3 regions of the Paenibacillus sp. FSL E2-0177 genome follow, and region 1 is predicted to be linked to each of the others. Evidence: riboswitches for the same ligand, from Rfam matches in the RefSeq annotation. Region 1 holds a riboswitch; each other region holds the start of a gene.
The links. A riboswitch is a leader RNA that binds a small molecule or an ion and turns the genes downstream of it on or off. The one in region 1 is predicted to bind cyclic di-AMP.
Positions count from the first base shown of each region.

Region 1 (4,304 bases):
TTCGTCCTTATAATGGGCGGATTGTAGTAAAAGAATCAGGTATGCATGCCATTGAAGATTATTTAATGTCGCGTTATCAAATGTACTGGCAGGTATATTTTCATCCGGTGACGCGCAGCTCTGAAATTATTTTGCGTCAAATCTTCCGTAGAGCTAAAGAGTTGTTCCAAGAGGGATACAAATTTCGCTTTATGATCGCTCCGCTGGAAGATCTCTTTCGAGGAGAAGTAACAGTGAAGCAATATTTAATGCTTGATGAGGCACTGGTACAGACTGCTTTTATGCAATGGACCCTTGAAGAAGATGAGTTATTAAGCGACTTGTGTACCCGTTTTATTCATCGTAAACTGTATAAATATGTAGAGATCGAGAATTTGGATACAGATATGATTACGGAAATCCGCAGCAGTTTTGCGGGAGCGGGACTTAACCCAGAATATGACTTAGAGATTGATTATCCGACAGATTTGCCTTATGATGTGTTCCGTCCAGGAGCAGCCTTCGACAATAATCAAATTTTACTGCTTGATCGGAATGAGCAATTGCGGGAAATTTCAGAGGTATCGGATATTGTGCGCTCAATAAGCGGGATTCATCGTGGCAGATATCACCTATATTTCCCACAGGATAAGCTGAAAAAAGCCCTTACACGGTTGCCCTCTTCTGTAGCAGAGATTTTTGCAAAATAATACAAATATTTATGGAACTATTGATAAAAACAACAAGGAGTGAGCTTTAAAATGTATCTGTTCGACACTCATACACATTTAGATGCGCCTCAATTCGACGAGGATCGCGAGGAAGTTATAGCTCGTGCAGTAGAGGCCGGAGTTAGCAAGATGATCAATATTGGATTTAATCGGGAAACGATCCCTTCAACGATGAAGCTGGCTGAATCTTATGATTATATTTATGCAGCGGTGGGCTGGCATCCACAGGATGCGATTGATATGAAAGAGGGGGACCTCGATTGGATCGCCTCTCTTTGCAGCCATGAGAAAGTGGTGGCCATCGGAGAGATTGGGTTGGATTATTATTGGGATACCTCTCCCAAGGATGTGCAGCAGGAGGTCTTCCGCAAACAAATTGGACTAGCCCGTGAACTAAAAATGCCAATCTGCATACATGACCGTGATGCCCATGAAGATGTCGTACGGATTTTACGGGAGGAAAAAGCAAATGAAATTGGTGGCGTAATGCATTCTTTCTCAGGCAGCTGGGAAACCGCAAAAATGTGTCTAGATCTAGGATTTCATTTGTCATTTGGAGGACCGATCACGTTCAAAAATGCCAGAGTGCCTAAAGAGGTGCTTGCACAGACGCCATTGGACCGATTATTGATCGAAACAGACGCTCCATATTTGACTCCACACCCCTTCCGAGGCAAGCGAAATGAGAGTGCTCATGTGAAGTTAGTAGCAGAGGCTGCGGCTGAAATTAAAGGGTTAACATGGGAAGAATTGGCTAAAATTACGTATACGAACGCACTGGAACGATTTGGGATTGTCTGAAAACAGGAGTAAAACGGGTGAAAAATAGAGAATGGCCGATATATTAAACTTTTTTAATATAAAAACGGCTGATTATTACAATATTTTAACCATATATTTGCGTAAACGTGGTTGAATCGTCCTTTACAACATGCATCAAAACAGGATATCATCTTTTCAGTGATGTGAGCTGTTGTTATTGTGACAGCCATTGATTCATGGATCGTCTCGCTGAGTCTCCGTATGGAGAACGGGGGAACCAATATTGAACTGCCGCATGCCTGTATCTTGAATACGACTAGGAATTGCCGCAGAACAATATTTGATTTCTTCACGTGGTCTTTGGGGTGAATTTAAGGGCAACCGCCGTGAGCGGGTGACCTGAAATAGGGCGTCTCTCTTTCGTCCGAACCCGACAGCTAACCCCGTAAGCGCAAGTAAGAGAGGCAACCTCGTGCACAAACATTCCCGCGTATTCTGACATCGGAGAAGCCACGAAAGAGTCCTCAAGAGAACTCTTTTTAGGCTTCTTTATTTTTGAATAAACTGAATGTTGCCCGCATACTGTTATATAACAGGTGTGGGAGTAGCTGTGCCGAGCAGGCGATCCATGAGCAGGAGACGCTAAGTTAATACGTGCGTATCCTGTGACAATCTCAAATAGTTTCGTCAAAGAAATTCAGTCCTCATGATATACAAATTGACGACGAGGCTATGTAAGGAGGATGGAGAGAATGGGCTTATTCCAACCAGAGGTATCCCATGATTCGCAGTCATCCAGCAGGTCTTTCGCATTACGGTGGGAGCAAGTAAATACTCGCGTACTTTTACTTGCAGGTGTGATTTCAATCGCAATCGCGCTGTTAATTCTGCTGTACGTACACGGTCAAAGTAATAAACAATTAGTTTTAGTAATAGACGGGCAAACACAGACACTTGAAACGCGAGAAGCACTTCTTGGTGATGTGTTGGAGAAAGAGCAAATTTCGCTGCAGCCGCATGATGAATTATCTTTAGGTCTGAGTGATGAAATAAAAGACGGTGACCGTGTCGTTATCAATCGTGCGCAGAAATTTAGCCTTACTGCGGACGGAGCAACAAAAACGTTATATACGACCGAAGACACTATCGGTCAAGCGATTGACAAACTGGGTATCAACCTAGAAGGCTATGATAAGATTTTTCCTTCGTTAGACACCACCATCTCTGCTGACATGGAGATTAAGATCGTTCGTATCAACAAGCAAACGGTACAGCGAACAACTAACTTACCTTTCCGTGTTATTAAGACAGCAGATCCCTCCCTTACTGTGGGAACAGTTAGAGTGGCACAGGCAGGCAAACCAGGCGTCATGGTTCAGCATATTGAAAAGATCTATCAAGACGGAGAACTGGCCTCTATGCGCATGATCGGCAAGGAAGTACAAACGGTAACAAAAGATAAGATCATTGCCGTTGGTACTAAAGCACTTCCTAAGCCTACTGTAGTTGCTAAAGCTACAACAACTTCCAAATCAAGCACTACCTCCAAAACGACTAAAGTTAGCGCTAAGACTAAGAACGTCACAAGCAAGGCTGGCGTAGACTTTGAGTACAAGAAGATGATTAAGAACGTCTCCATGACAGCTTATTCGTCAGAAGAGCCAGGGATAGGTACTAAAACTGCCTCCGGAACACGCGTAACGGAAGGTCGTACAATTGCAGTAGATCCGAATGTAATTCCTATTGGCTGGTGGGTTTATATCGATGGGCTTGGATTCCGCCGTGCAGAGGATACTGGCGGTGCCATTAAAGGCAATAAAGTGGATGTCTATTATGATTCCCTGAGCCATGCTCGTAATTTCGGCCGTAAATCACGTACCGTTTATGTGATTGGACCTGTGAAACCAGAGCTTAACTAGAACTGAAGCTTTTGCAAAAAATCCTTTGATAAGCTATAGTGATGATAACCGTTAAGGAACGCTGGATGATCATTTCGTTGATCGCAGAGCAACCGCTCATCACTTATACATTCTTTAACCAAAAGAAGAGGAGCGAATCCTCTTCTTTTTGCTTTTTTTGGAAGGAGTCAAGAAATATGATTAAGGAATTAATCGTCGTTGAAGGCAAAAGCGATACCGTAGCCATTAAGCGTGCTGTAGAAGCGGATACCATTGAGACAGGCGGCTCTGCTGTAAACCGGACTGTAATTGCTAAGATCGCGCTTGCTATGGAACGTAGAGGGGTTATTATTCTTACGGACCCGGACCATGCTGGGGAGCGAATTCGTAAAATCGTTTCAGCGAAGGTGCCGGGCTGCAAGCATGCTTTTATTCCAGAGAAGGACGCAACTCGAAAAGGGGATATCGGTGTAGAGAATGCATCGCCAGAGGCGATTCGTCATGCGCTGCGTAATGTACATACCTCTTTTGAAGGAGCACCTGCTTTGATTGGTATTGATGATCTTATGGCCGCTGGAATGCTTGTACACCCTCGGGCTGCTGAAAGACGTATGGCGCTTGGTAATTTGCTTGGAATCGGATATTGTAACGGCAAACAGCTGTACAAGCGGCTGGCGATGTTTGGGATTACGCGGGAGGAATTTGCCGGGGCTCTCGCCCAAATTGATCAGGGAGGCATTACTTCATGAGTGGTAGAGAGGAAATTTCGACTCCAAAACGGACCAAAGAGATTATTCAACGTTATGGATTCAAGTTCAAGAAAAGCCTGGGACAGAATTTTTTGATTGATCAAAATATTTTGGACAAGATTGTAGACGCTGCTGGACTAGATAGCGATTCTGGGGCGCTGGAGATCGGGCCGGGAATTGGAGCG
Region 1 is NZ_CP150307.1:40,350-44,653, forward strand. It holds gene MHI25_RS00180 (HD domain-containing protein) at 1-689, shown strand, start outside; gene MHI25_RS00185 (TatD family hydrolase) at 741-1,511, shown strand; cyclic di-AMP (ydaO/yuaA leader) riboswitch at 1,710-1,939, shown strand; gene MHI25_RS00190 (3D domain-containing protein) at 2,225-3,391, shown strand; gene rnmV (ribonuclease M5) at 3,568-4,119, shown strand; gene rsmA (16S rRNA (adenine(1518)-N(6)/adenine(1519)-N(6))-dimethyltransferase RsmA) at 4,116-4,304, shown strand, end outside.

Region 2 (4,304 bases), 2.6 Mb from region 1:
CTTCTGCCAAAGCCTCAGGGCCTACCCGGATCACTATTTCCTCCACCTGATCTGCCCTGTTTGAACAGCCGGCCTCTTTGGGTACCTCATGTTGCGAATGAAAGGTATCCTGCGTCAGGAACAAATTCAGCATCCGGGAAAGTCGGAACTCCCGATAGTCCTGCCGAGCCCGGCAATAACCATAGATGTACCAGTTGCTATATTTAAAATGAAGCTTTACTGGTTCCATTTCACGGGTTGTACGTTCATTTTTTACACTGATGTAATCAAAACGGACAACATTTCGTTCCGATATAGCCGCACGTAAAAGAGGAAGTGCGTCAGGATCCGTACGCCGGGTTTCAAGATCCACCGCGAGACTAGAGGTCTGTGGCTCCGTTCCAATCGTTTGCAGCCGTTCAATGGTTCCTTGCGTATGCTCATCTTCAAACACGGAAGAAAGACTGTTCAGTACAGTAATCAGAGAAGTGACATCATACGAACGGAGCAGGCTTTTATCCATTTTATATCCGTCCATAATGCCATATCCACCTTTAGTTCCCTGATACGATACGACCGGGATGCCAGCGGCACAAATCACATCGATATCTCTATAGATTGTTCGCTGGGAAACCTGAAACTCTTCAGCCAGCTTGGAGGCAGATAAAACTTCGTGGTTCAATAGCTTGTAGATCATAGAAATCAATCGTTCCAATTTCATGTGTGCATTCCCACCCATTAGTCCATTTCGTGTTACAGCGTGATTATATCATAGATTTTTTCGGGCTAATTTTGGGCGGGAGGAGTTTTGTTGTTGGTGATGAAGAAATATCCTATGACAGAGTCTGACAGAGCTGATTAATCTATTTACAGATTAAATCCGCAGGCTCGCCTGATAAATCATTAACAGAAATAATAGCATCGTTTTTTTTCACAGGTGGGGTCCAATATTGCACATTCCCAGGCAGGTCATCGAACCATTCGGCGTCCTTTGGACAATCTAGAATCATAAATTTTCCGTATTCCTGATCTCTGGATTGATGGTATTTGAGATAGGCTTTTCCGTTATCAATGGCGAGAATTTCTATTTTTCCTGAGGTGTGGCTCATGGATAAGCGTACTCTTTTGCCAAGTCCTGAGGTTCTGGCTTTGGCTTCTTCTACAATTTGATAGACTTGCTCGAGCGGTAATACGAAATCTCGGTTTCCGGCTACGGGCCGGTTCACAAAGAAGTAGTAGGGTGTAACGCCAGCCCATGAAAGCCGGTCCAGTAGTTCCCCTAAAATAACGGGATCATCGTTGATGCCTTTGAGGATGGGGGTCTGATTTACGACAATTGCCCCTGCGTTGTGGAGAGCTTTAAATGCTTTTTTGGCTTCAGGTGTGATTTCACGAGGATGATTGATGTGCGCCATAACATAGATTCGTTTGTCTTCGGTAGAGTAAGTACGAATCAGCTCCAGCAGCTCTTCGTCTTCAGAGATCCGCATCGGATTAAATACGGGAATTTTGGAACCCAGTCTAATGATCTTAACATGCTCAATGCTTCTTAGATTTTCAATAATGGATCTTAGCTTCGGTGTGGAGAGAATTAAACTGTCCCCGCCCGTAAGAAGTACGTTGTTAATCTCCGGATTATTTGCGATATACTCCAAACCCGGAGAGACATCAGCCATCGCCTCTTTCACGTCATTTCGGAACAGACGCTTACGGAAACAGTAGCGGCAATAAGCCCCGCAGACCTCGGATACAATCAGTAGTGCAGTGGTTCTATACTTGTGCTGACAACCAGGTACCACATAATTCGTGTCCTCATCGGAGGCGTCCCAGCGCCCATACTCCAGCAGTTCACCTTCGTTAGGAATAACCAGCTTACGGATGGGATCATCTGGATCATCCCAGTTAATTAAAGACAGATAGTAGTCATTTACACGAAAAACAAATTTGTCCGTAATTTCTTTCAGATTCTCTTTTTCCAGCTCAGACAACATAGCTATTTTGTTAATATCCGTGAAGTACTTTACCTTTTGCACGTACATCTCTCCTTTGTCTCGTAGTGTGAGAAATGAGGGAGCCTTAGTGTCAAAGGCCAATCTACTGCCAGCAGGGTCCAAAAAAGCACAAAAAGAGACCCTTAGCAAGGGTCTCTGGTTATGTAAATAACATGAAAAGCAGACCCATCCACTGCTGACGAGGTTAGCTGACGGACTCGGGTAAGATGGTACCCTACATTCTAATGCTCAATGATTCGCCCCAATTAACTGGTTCCCCCGCTTTTCAACTGTAAAAGTTGGAAATTAAGCGTAGATAAAGTATACCCTATCAAGTTTTGAAAAGTCAAAAGAGATTCCTAGATTCACCTTCAATTACTAGCGGTACTTCCACCGAGTAGTTTAGGCAACAGCGTTAGCAGCTTCTCCCGGGTTAACGCATCACTAGAGTTCCATTTGCTTCCGTCGAGCAGATAAACATGTCCCTGACGTACTGCCGGGAGATTGTTCCAAAGTGAACTGTCTAGTAATCGTTCCATCGCAGCTCGCGAGTCTTTGCGTTCCGGAATGAGCATGAAGATATGATCTCCGGCGTAGGCAGGCAGTCGCGTTGGATCAACTTCGGCGAACCCTAACTCTTCGTCCAATATGGCCTGGATCTCTTCGGTCGGTTGTAAACCACATGGGGCATAAAGCGCAGTGGAGAATCCGGACATTCCCATAGCATACAGATGATCTCCATGATCATAGACCAAAGCAGAGGCGGTTTCTCCAACTTGGAGGGTTGTCGTGTAAAGCTGCTGCCACATGGCAGCGTTTTTGATTGTGAATGACTCCAGCCATGCTTCGGCTTCGCGCTGTTTACCTAGCCAACTGCCTAATGTCCGCATTCGGTTGTCGAGAGATGCAAATGAATCAAAGGTGAGTGTCGGAGCGATACCAGAAACTGCTCTGTAGGCTCTTTCATCACTATTTGCCAAAATGATCAAATCTGGGTTTAGGGAAGCGGTCAACTGCGGGTCCAGTGGAAACCCGACGTTGGCGAGCTTCTTAAGCCGATGTTTATAGACGCTGTTCCGGGCGAACGCTTCATCTCCACCGATAGGCTTTACGCCTAACGCGAGAAGGTCGCCAAGTGTTTCGCCATGATAGACAATACGTTTCGCTCGCTCTGGAATCTCCACCTCATGACCCGTCCAATCCTTGACGGTAAGCTTACGACCTTTCTGATGTGCATATTGTCCGGGTGTAACTCCGGTTTTTTGCCGAAAGCGGCGGCTGAAATAGTATTCGTCCGAGAAGCCGACCAGTCTGGCGATTTCCCGCAGTGGTTCAGTCGATTCCTGCAGGAATCGTTTGGAATGATTAATGCGCAGATCCGTCAGGTATTCAAGCGGCTTTTTACCCGTAAGCTGCTGAAAGATCGGTGTATATTGCCAGATTGATATTCCCGCCAGTTCAGCTAACTGCTTCACGGTGATACTCTCTGTATAATGCTCCTGAATGAATGTTATGGTCTTTTCTACGGATTCCGTAGGACTTGGCAGGTGTTTGGAAGGGTAATTATGCTCAAAAAGTAGCAGCAGCAATTCTTGGAATTTTAATTGTCGCTTGAATTGTTGTACATCATCGGTGTTATTCCTGTTCATGAGCAGGTCTTCGACTAGTCGGATTACCTTGGTGAACGGGTGCACAATTAACTCCCGTCTGCCGGAAAGCAGCTCTCCAGAATATCGTTTAGGATGCTTGGTTGTATAAATTGCTGTAAAGGTGATGAGGTAATAATACAACGTCAGCTCCTGGTTGTTCGTACTATAGGAGATTCCAGGAGATAGTAGATAACATTTATCCGTACTTAGTATCACGCTTTGATCATCGAGGTTCAATTGTCCGTTCCCTCCAGTAAATATGAGAAGGGTATAGTCCTGGGTTGTACGCGTTATAGAGCTTGAATCGGCAGCTTGAATCATCAGTTCGGCCTCGTTTAGCTGAAATAGCAGAGAGTGGAGTGGGGGGCAGGACGATGATGTATGCAGCATGGGTTCAGCCTCCGTTCATTTGGTGAGAATGATTATCAATGAATTCATTGTATATAAAAAAAAGAAGCATATCAACAGCTGTTGACATGCTTCTTGCAGTTTTTTATCAGCCTTGTGTTAAACTCTTCATCACAGAAGGTTATTTCATATTTAATAGCTGTGGAATTTCCCCAAGCAGCCATTCTCTTGTTGTCGCATCACTTGAAGTCTTCATGATGTCTTGTGTATAGACATATCCGTTCTTGACGGCAGGAAGGCTCTTCCAGATAGGGCTCTTTAATAGATCCTCTGTGGA
Region 2 is NZ_CP150307.1:2,627,530-2,631,833, forward strand. It holds gene MHI25_RS11585 (YafY family protein) at 1-700, opposite strand, end outside; gene MHI25_RS11590 (KamA family radical SAM protein) at 843-2,012, opposite strand; cyclic di-AMP (ydaO/yuaA leader) riboswitch at 2,152-2,293, opposite strand; gene MHI25_RS11595 (AraC family transcriptional regulator) at 2,342-4,009, opposite strand; gene MHI25_RS11600 (ABC transporter substrate-binding protein) at 4,149-4,304, opposite strand, start outside.
Region 2: it holds a riboswitch for cyclic di-AMP, as region 1 does, so the genes downstream of both, MHI25_RS11590 (KamA family radical SAM protein) here and MHI25_RS00190 (3D domain-containing protein) in region 1, are expected to answer to the same signal.

Region 3 (4,304 bases), 620 kb from region 1:
TAAAGCCATAAAATAACCCGTAAATTACAGCTAACGAAGCCACCATATACAGATCCATCATATCTTCCGCACTCCTTCCATTATCCTTGATGAGGTGATCTATCGATTAGAAAATCAGCATCACCACTATGGGAATAGATTACATAGCTCGCACCAAGTCTTTTATAGACCAATCTAGGATTTATTGAACTTGTAATCACAAAAATCGGCTGTGTCGTCCAGGTACGGCACATCTGAATATAGCGGCAGCAAAGCGGAAAGCTGCTCTCAAACAGATATACCCTGCCTACCGGGAACGATGGGCGAAACCAAGTGCTCTGATGGCGGGTATCCACTAGAATAACCTGCTCAATCCCGAGCTCCTCAAGTAAAGCTTTCTCAGCCACATTGTTGGTTAATCCCGCCATCTTAATACCCCTGAACTTCAGAAGTTTAATGAAATGTTCTCCCGCCTTTGTAGGCGCACATACAAGCACATATTCATTCTGATCCGTCATCTTTTTTTCTCCTCCTGCTCATTTACAACAAGGAGGCAACGAAAATCTCCGAAAGGATGTTGACCTATCGTCATTTTCGGGCACAACCTAAAGCTCGGTTGTGTCACGTCATTAGACGCTGCCTTACAAATACCGCTAATGATGAATTTAGCGACCTCTTAGGGGAGGCCTCCATAAATGCTTTGCTTCTAAGAGCACAGCAAAAAGCCACAAAGGATCTCCTCTGTGGCTCGCTAGCGGTCACATTGCACTCATCCTCTCTCCATACGCTTACGAGGTTAGCTGTCGGATTCGGGCGGTGAGAGTCGCCCTACCTGTATAGATGCGAGCTCACTCACACCCTCTACAGGATTCACCCCATAATCGGCTTCCGACTCTCACATCGGCTGCCGATTGTTGGTTCCCCCGCTTTCCTTATCGGAAATTAAGCGGATCAAATATTCGATTGTCGTTGAAACAGGAGTAATCATACTCTTATGCACGAAGACTTGTAAAACCTGAATGATGCCAAAATAATGCAAATTAAAAACTATTTTCCCATTAGATAGCGCTTACTTGATATCTAATCTCTCTATATCTCTTGTTTACTCGAGTTTGGAGCGTTTAATCGCTATCTATAACCCATGTGATTTTATTCACCTTTTTAGAGCGAAAATACTGCAAATTCCCATTATAGGTAGAAACGCAAGAAGCTGAGGCTGAGCGAGAAAGAGGCGCGATAACACGCCATAAATACCTATTTACCTCGTTTTTCAGTCGTAGTCGGCAGGATATGGTTAAAATTGCTCTAAAAGAACATTTTCCGTTTTTTACAGAAAATCTTGAAAAGAGTATGATTCGGGTTGAATCTAATTCATGAAAAACAATCAACGCTGAGTTCCTGCATTCGCAGGGAACGGGGGAACCATCAGGCCACCTGGCCTACTTGGGGTGAATCCAAAGGAGACTGCATAAGTCTCAATAGGTAGGGCGACTCTCACCGTCCGAATCCGACAGCTAACCTCGTAAGCGTAAAGAGAGAGACCCTTGATCCGCCACGCTTTGGCCCAGGTATATCTGCCTGTAATCCAAAACCGCAGCAGAGGTCCTCCTCTTGCTGCGGTTTTTGCGTTACCTGAGCTTATTAGGTGATAGCACGCTGGATGGGGTGAATGTTTTGAAGCACTATTATTTAGGGATACATCAAGGGCTGCTTGAGCCGATAAGTCTAAATTACGTTTGTTTCGGGGCCTTGTGGTTCGAAGAACATAATCACAGGTACATTGTAGGCTATGCATTTGGCCAGAACCAGATCCAAGCCCTTCGCCAGTTCAGCACACCTTCTTCTTGTAAAGACTGTTTAGACTCTAAGATTGTATATGAGATATATAAAAAAATTCGAGAACAACAGCAGCAGCAGGATTGGTCATCACACCAAAAGCTCCCGTGGTTTACAGCCTTCAAGGAGCCTTGGAAAGATGTAAGCGCCGGTTGGTATGTCTTGAGATCCCGCAGCACCTTTCCCTTACATCTATCTGTTATACGAAAAGAGAAGTTCCGACTATGGCTAGAGCATACCGCAGTCTGTGAGAATAAAATGGAGATGCTCGCTTGTGTAGAAAAGGCTAGTGTCACTCATCATGTTGACTTAAAGCTTTTGGAAATCTAAGGAGGAACCCTACTATGGACCAGCGCAGACTATCCCGCATTGAAGTATTTGTATTGGATGAACCCGAGCCTATTCACTATGGAATGGAAGGGGCTGAAGGCTGCCGTTATGGTATTCTGAAGCTCACCTGTAAGGGAGGCTGCAGTTGGGGGGCTTGTCTGATCTCTGCTAACACCAAAAATTTCGATCTTATTAAATGGAGTTCTTTTTTACGGGCCATCTGTCATTGCCGTCTTGAAGAAGCGCTGGATAAGGTCCGCCGCGAAGGTTCAGATTGGGAGCAGGTTAAGCTTGAGCTAGTTCAGGGTGCTTTGCAGGATTTAAAGGCCAAGCTCCAGGGTAAATCCTTGGCAGGGCATATTCAGCAAGGGCGTCTGTACAGTGTTGCAGCAGGGGGGAGCAATTCCAGAAGTGAACGGCTCTACTACAAGCCTTCAAAAGCTTTATCCACTGCCTCCCAGCAGAAACACAGTTGCCCGGAACCAGACACCGCCGATCTCATCAATAAATCCATCTCTTACTTTTCTATATTATAGATTCAAGCAAATCTCTCAATCTGAAAGGATCGTGTTCACCATGCCTGACCCCTTACCTCCCGAGTCCACCTACAGTACTAAATTTGCAGAGTGTGTTCAAAAGTACACTAATGAAGTCTACGTACTTAGTTCCATGTTGTTAGAACAATCTAATGAGGCAGACAAGATTACTATCCGCACCTTCACAGAGCTTCATAAAATATATCGTCAGGATGATTTTGATCCTCAGTTATTCTCTATCCACGCTTACCGCACTTGTATTCACCAGTGTGCTGATTCTTTTGCCCGGCGCTCCCTTCTATCGGCTAAGGCATTACCTTGGGAGGAACAGCTTGTGAAGGTCATGTGGTACGGCCTAAAGCTGCCTCTTTCTCAAATAAGCATTATTCTGCAAAAAAGTGTTCCCGCACTGAAAGCACAGCTTAGAGCTGTACGGGAGCAGATGACCACCCAAACGGATATACTAACGAGCGCAAATCTTTCTATAATTTAGTCACTGACTAGAATTCAGACAATCTTTAAGCGCATGAAGCGACTAATGGACTCAGGAGCCTTTAATTGAAGCTTTTCCTCAAATATGGTCGGCGTTCGGACTCCAGAGTCACTAATTGTTTATAGAGCACCAAATATACGCCTACTTCCACTCAATAGCATCACTGGAGTCCGCACCCCCTTCAAAAGACCTTGAAATCGCCAAATAACGCCTTCTGAGTCCGAAAGTAAAAATCTCGAGCGATGAGCGTCTTGGATCGTCTTAAAGCAAGCCCTAATCATCTTCCACCAAGACAAGGCTTACGGACCCAGATGACGTTACTTACACGTTTATCGCCTTTTGAGCATAGTATCGGACTCCAGTGCAACTATTTGGTTAAAAGAGCTACTAATTCACCATTTTTCATGCCAATAGCGACTATAGTGTCCGATATCTTGCTAAATCTCGATGATTGCTGCATTTAAGTGCTGCTGGGTCCGTTAGCTATATCAGCTCGTATACAAAGAGATTGCCAACTCAAAAACGGGGATATCCCAGCAACCATAAATGGCTGTTAGGATACCCCCGAAAATTCAGTTCCTACTATTACACTTTACTCTTACGCGCCTTACCGTACATCCACAATCCTGCCAACATCCCCACTATAGCAACACCAGTCAATACGCCTTGAACGAAATCCATAAAAGTGGAGCCATCCGGAAGCATTCTACTAACCGTAGCCAGCGATACCGAACTCATTAAAAGCATAATGGTATATTGTTCGCTTGTAGACATCATTAGCACTCCTTAAAAGTTATATGAGGTCTTCTTAGATCTTGTAAGCTTTCATTGCTTTTCTGATTTCTTTAATACTTGGGCGTTTGCCGTACATCAGTACGCCGGTACGATAGATCTTGGCTGCCAGCCATCCGAAGATGAAGGTAGTCACAAGCAGGATCAGCAGCGATACAATGACTTGCCAGATCGCCACCTCGCCGACACCAATTCGGAGCAGCATCGTCAATGGTGAGGTGAAAGGCACATAACTCGCTATCTTAACCACTAGAGTATCTGCATTGGAGATACTGAACAGTGGAACATAGAACGCTACGAAGCCTAACATCATGATTGGCATTACCGCCTGACCGAGA
Region 3 is NZ_CP150307.1:661,433-665,736, reverse strand. It holds gene MHI25_RS03080 (hypothetical protein) at 81-497, opposite strand; cyclic di-AMP (ydaO/yuaA leader) riboswitch at 749-938, opposite strand; cyclic di-AMP (ydaO/yuaA leader) riboswitch at 1,358-1,522, shown strand; gene MHI25_RS03075 (hypothetical protein) at 1,591-2,145, shown strand; gene MHI25_RS03070 (hypothetical protein) at 2,160-2,681, shown strand; gene MHI25_RS03065 (hypothetical protein) at 2,815-3,174, shown strand; gene MHI25_RS03060 (hypothetical protein) at 3,760-3,948, opposite strand; gene MHI25_RS03055 (ABC transporter permease) at 3,983-4,304, opposite strand, start outside.
Region 3: it holds a riboswitch for cyclic di-AMP, as region 1 does, so the genes downstream of both, MHI25_RS03075 (hypothetical protein) here and MHI25_RS00190 (3D domain-containing protein) in region 1, are expected to answer to the same signal.